One region of the Dictyoglomus sp. DH genome, then DNA from elsewhere that is predicted to be linked to it. Evidence: riboswitches for the same ligand, from Rfam matches in the RefSeq annotation. Region 1 holds a riboswitch; the other holds the start of a gene.
The links. Region 1 has a riboswitch for thiamine pyrophosphate ahead of thiS (sulfur carrier protein ThiS). Riboswitches for the same ligand answer to the same signal wherever they lie in the genome.
Positions count from the first base shown of each region.

Region 1 (2,473 bases):
ATGCTTTATACCTAATGCAAGCCTGTAGAAATCTTGGAATAGGCTTTATTGCATGGTCATGGACAGGCAATAACAGTGAAAATGCATGGCTTGATATGACTTCCCCTTCAGATTGGAAAACTCTAACTTATTGGGGCAAAATGGTAGTGTACGAAAAAGACCCAAATGCTGGAAATTCGTCAGTATTATATAATTTTGAAGGTAGTACACAAAATTGGACAGGTATAAATGTAGCTGGAGGACCATGGTCCGTAAATGAATGGGCCTACAATGGAAGTTATTCTCTAAAAGCTGATGTAGACTTAGGTACAGGCAAGCAATTTTACCTTTGTATAATTTCAAATCATAATTTTTCTGGAAAATCAAAACTAAAAGCAGTGGTAAGACATGCATCTTGGGGTGATCAAGGAACAGGCATGCAAGCCAAATTATATATAAAGGTGGGAAGTAATTGGAAATGGTATGATGGAGGTACTATTAATATTAACTCAAATACATCAGGGACTGTATTAACTTTAAATCTATCGGGAATTTCAGGACTAAATGATGTAAGAGAATTAGGAATTCAATTTTTATCTGGCAGTGGATCATCAGGAAGATCTGCTATTTATGTTGATTATGTAACTATTGAATAAAATAACTTTATTTTGTGGTATAATTACTAAAAATTGAAGATAGGGTTTCCAGGGGAGCTGAGGGGAAAAGCTCGGCTGAGAGGAGGTCTATAATCCCGACCTCGACCCTTAGAACCTGACCCGGGTAATACCGGCGGAGGGAGTGAAAATTATTGGAATTTAGAGGGCCGCTTGGTAATATCCGGGCGGTCCTTTAAGTTTTATATGGAGGTGAAATTCATATGCTAGTAAACGATATAGAAGTAAAGTACAAGGGAAATATTAAAGGACTCCTTCTAAAACTTGAATACCCTTTAGAAAAAATTGCTGTTCTTGTTAACGGAGAACTTATTAAAAAAGAAGATTGGGAAAAATATTATCTTAAAGATGAAGATTATGTGGAAATAGTATCCTTAGTGGGAGGGGGATAAGAAGAATATGGAGTTTGAAGTTGGTGGAAAAATAATAAACAATAGGTTATTTGTGGGAACTGGAAAATTGCCAGATTATAGCATTATCAAAAATATGTATGAAGAACTCAAAATAGAAGTATTTGTCGTAGCAGTGAGAAGAATAAATACAGAAATAAATAAAGGCAATTCTATATTAGATTTCATTCCAAGAGATGCTACCATCATGATAAATACCTCCGGAGCAAGAAACCATAAAGAAGCTGTAAAAATAGCTCTTATCGGCAGAGAAATCACAGGATCAAACTGGGTTAAGATCGAAATCACAGGAGAAATGAAATATCTTCTGCCCGATAATGAAGAAACACTTAAAGCATCAGAAATTTTAGTGAAAGAAGATTTCAAAGTATTTCCATATATATCACCTGATCTCATAATTGCCAAAAAACTCGAAGAAAAGGGAGTTTCAGCAGTAATGCCTTTAGGATCTCCCATAGGTAGTAATAAGGGCATTGATTCAGAAATACTAATTAAAGCAATAATAAACGAAATTTCTATCCCTGTAATAATAGATGCTGGAATTGGTAAACCTTCCCACGCTGCAAAAGCTATGGAGTTAGGAGCAGACGCTGTTCTCATAAATACAGCCATAGCTACCTCAAAAGATCCCTTAAATATGGCAAGGGCTTTTAATTACGCTGTAAAAGCTGGAAGATTGGCATATGAAATAGGACTTCCGGAAGAAAAAGATTACGCAAATGCCAGCTCTCCTCTTCATGATCTCATTAAAAGTTTGGATTAATAGGTGAGCCAATGTTAGAAAAAGTTCTAAATTGGGCTGATAATTTTTTAGAAGAAATTAGAAAAGAAAAGAAAAAATATGATATAAGGAAAATTTTAAAAAAGGAAGAAATAAACGAAGAAGAACTTTATATTCTACTATCTGATACAGACGACAATAATCTTGTACTTATGGCAGAAAAGTCAAAAAAACTTACAGAAAGATACTATGGAAAAGTTATCACTCTATTTACCCCTCTTTACCTTTCTAATTATTGTCTTTCATCATGTAAATATTGTGGTTTTTCTATAGAAAACAAGATAAAAAGAATAAGATTAAACAAAGAAGAATTAATTGAAGAATATAAACACATAAAAAATTTTGGAATTGATAGCATTTTATTATTAACAGGATGTGATAGGATCAATACACCTTTTGAATATATACTCTCTGCTGTAGAAGAAGCAAAAGATTATTTTTCTGAAATCATAATAGAGGTATATCCAATGGATGAAGAAGAATATAAAATCCTTGTTAATAGAGGTCTAACAGGAGTAACACAATATCAAGAGACATATAACTCAAAAGTATATGAAGAATTACATCCTTATGGTCCCAAAAAAGATTTCTGGTACCGAATAAAAACTCAAGAAAGAGCAATAAAAGCA
Region 1 covers NZ_CM143706.1:1,714,665-1,717,137, forward strand. The annotation lists gene ACY3JJ_RS08600 (cellulase family glycosylhydrolase) at 1-635, shown strand, start outside; TPP riboswitch at 676-795, shown strand; gene thiS (sulfur carrier protein ThiS) at 857-1,045, shown strand; gene ACY3JJ_RS08610 (HisA/HisF-related TIM barrel protein) at 1,053-1,826, shown strand; gene thiH (2-iminoacetate synthase ThiH) at 1,838-2,473, shown strand, end outside.

Region 2 (2,473 bases), 360 kb from region 1:
AAGGACGAGAAGGCTTGGTCTCGTGGTACCACCTTAATTGAGGTAGATATCCCCCAACTCTTTGCCCATTTAACGGAGGCTAACCCGTTGGAGACTACTCGAAGATATATTATCTCTTTCGTTCCAAGGCTCCAGGCCCCATTCACTACCTGCAAGATGGCTGGTTTACAGCTAATACCAACCTCTCTGTTATCTTGCTATTTGGTAGTTACTATTTCCCTTCACAGCCTTTCCTAATTTTTAGATGATATTATACTATAAATTTTTAATAACAAAAACTCTCAGTGGAAAATTTTTTATTTTTATGTTATTTTATATCAAATTGGTATAATTTATAAAGGATGGGGTGAAAAAATGCTTAAAATAATTGAAACAATAGTTGCAGACTACAAGGCTGTATTTGAAAAGGATCCTGCTGCAAGAAATTTTTTAGAAGTAATACTTTGTTATCCGGGCTTTCATGCTATATTATTACATAGATTAGCCCATTTTCTTTGGAAATTAAAAATACCAGTTATTCCACGTTTAATTTCCCATCTCAATAGACTTTTAACAGGAATAGAGATCCATCCTGGAGCAAAGATTGGTAAAGGTTTCTTTATTGATCATGGTATGGGGGTAGTTATAGGTGAAACAACAGAAATAGGAGATAACGTACTCATATATCAAGGTGTTACTTTAGGAGGTACAGGTAAAGAAAAGGGTAAAAGACATCCTACAATAGGCAATAACGTGGTTATTGGAGCAGGAGCAAAAGTCCTTGGACCAATAACCATAGGAGATAACACGAGAATAGGCGCTGGGTCTGTAGTATTAAAGTCTGTACCACCTAACTGTACAGTTGTGGGAGTGCCGGGAAGAGTTATAGTCCAAGAAGGAAGAAAATTAACTCCTAAGGAAATGTTGGAACATGGTAATATTCCAGATCCTGAGCTAAGTTTAATTGAAGAACTAAAATCAAGAATTGAGAACCTTGAAAATAGAATAGAAATGCTAGAGAAATTATTAAGAGAAAAATCAGAAAACTTATGATATAATCACAAATTAAGAGAAAAAGGTTCCCGGGGGAGCCTCTGAATCCGAGGCTGAGAGGGTAGCGGAAGCTACCGACCCTTTGAACCTGATCTGGGTAATGCCAGCGTAGGGAAGGGATAAAGTTGAAAAAGACAAATATGTGTAAAATTTAAGGTTCCCTTCCAACTATGCTGGCAAGGGGACCTTAAATTTTTATACAGGAGGTGCTTCCTAATGTTTCAAAAACCTGTAAGGCTCATCACAGAAGGTGCTCTTTCTATAGCTTTATCTCTTCTCCTTTGGTATTTACGTATCGGAGCTATGCCTCAAGGTGGAAGTATAAGTATGCAAATGCTTCCTCTCTTTATCTTTGCTTTAAGATGGGGAACATTACCAGGTATTTTAGTAGGATTAGTATATGGGGTTATACACTCCTTACAAGATATGTATGTTGTTCATTGGGCCCAATATTTATTAGATTATCCCATCGCCTTTGGTTTAATAGGCCTTTCAGGAATAGCCAAAAAGATTAAAGCCTCAAAAATAATTTCCTTTTTTATAGCTTTACTTTTCTTAGCAGGTTCAATTCTGTTTGTAGTTAATATATCTAATGAACTTCCTCAAGCTCAAAAAACTCTAGAAGAGTTAAAATTAAAACTTCAATCTGCCCAAGGTGAAGAAAAAACTAATATAGAAGAGGATATTAAAGATTTAGAATTTAAATTGAAGTGGTTCCCAATTTCAAGAATAGTTTTAATAGTTGCAGGTATTCTTGGGGCATTACTTTTAATTTATGGTGCTGTCCTCAGAAAGACCCAAGAACCCATAGAACTTGGAGTATTTATTGGAGGCCTCGGAAGATTATTTGCTCATTTCCTGTCAGGCGTGATTTTCTTTTCCCAATATGCTCCACCTGGGACACCTGCATGGATTTACTCCCTAATATATAATCTTTTTGTAGTTGTACCTAGTACTTTTGTATGTTTACCATTAGTACTACTTATATACCCCAGACTAAAAGAAAGTGAGATATAATAAAAGAATCTATGAAAATAGTAATTTTTGCAAATGGAGAAAGCAATTTAGATATAAATGATATAGGAACTATATTCCCTGTCGACAAAATTATTTGTGCTAACGGTGGTACTAAATTGGCATTAAGGTTTGATATAACACCTGACATAATTGTAGGTGATTTAGATTCATTAACAGAAGATATATCTAAAAAGTTTGAGAATAAAAAAATAGAGTGGAAAATCTATCCAAAAGAAAAAGATGAAACTGATTTAGAATTAGCTGTAAGAGAAGCTATAAAATTCAACCCCCAAGAAATATATTTTATTGGACTATTGGGGGGAAGGATTGACCATTTACTTTCTAATCTATTCTTTTTAGAAAAAGTAAAAGATATGGGCATAGAGCCATATGTAATAGATAAAAATTTAAATATATATCTTAT
Region 2 covers NZ_CM143706.1:1,351,961-1,354,433, forward strand. The annotation lists T-box leader at 1-234, opposite strand, end outside; gene cysE (serine O-acetyltransferase) at 364-1,032, shown strand; TPP riboswitch at 1,054-1,164, shown strand; gene ACY3JJ_RS06695 (energy-coupled thiamine transporter ThiT) at 1,249-2,049, shown strand; gene ACY3JJ_RS06700 (thiamine diphosphokinase) at 2,061-2,473, shown strand, end outside.
Region 2: another riboswitch for thiamine pyrophosphate. It lies ahead of ACY3JJ_RS06695 (energy-coupled thiamine transporter ThiT); the one in region 1 lies ahead of thiS (sulfur carrier protein ThiS).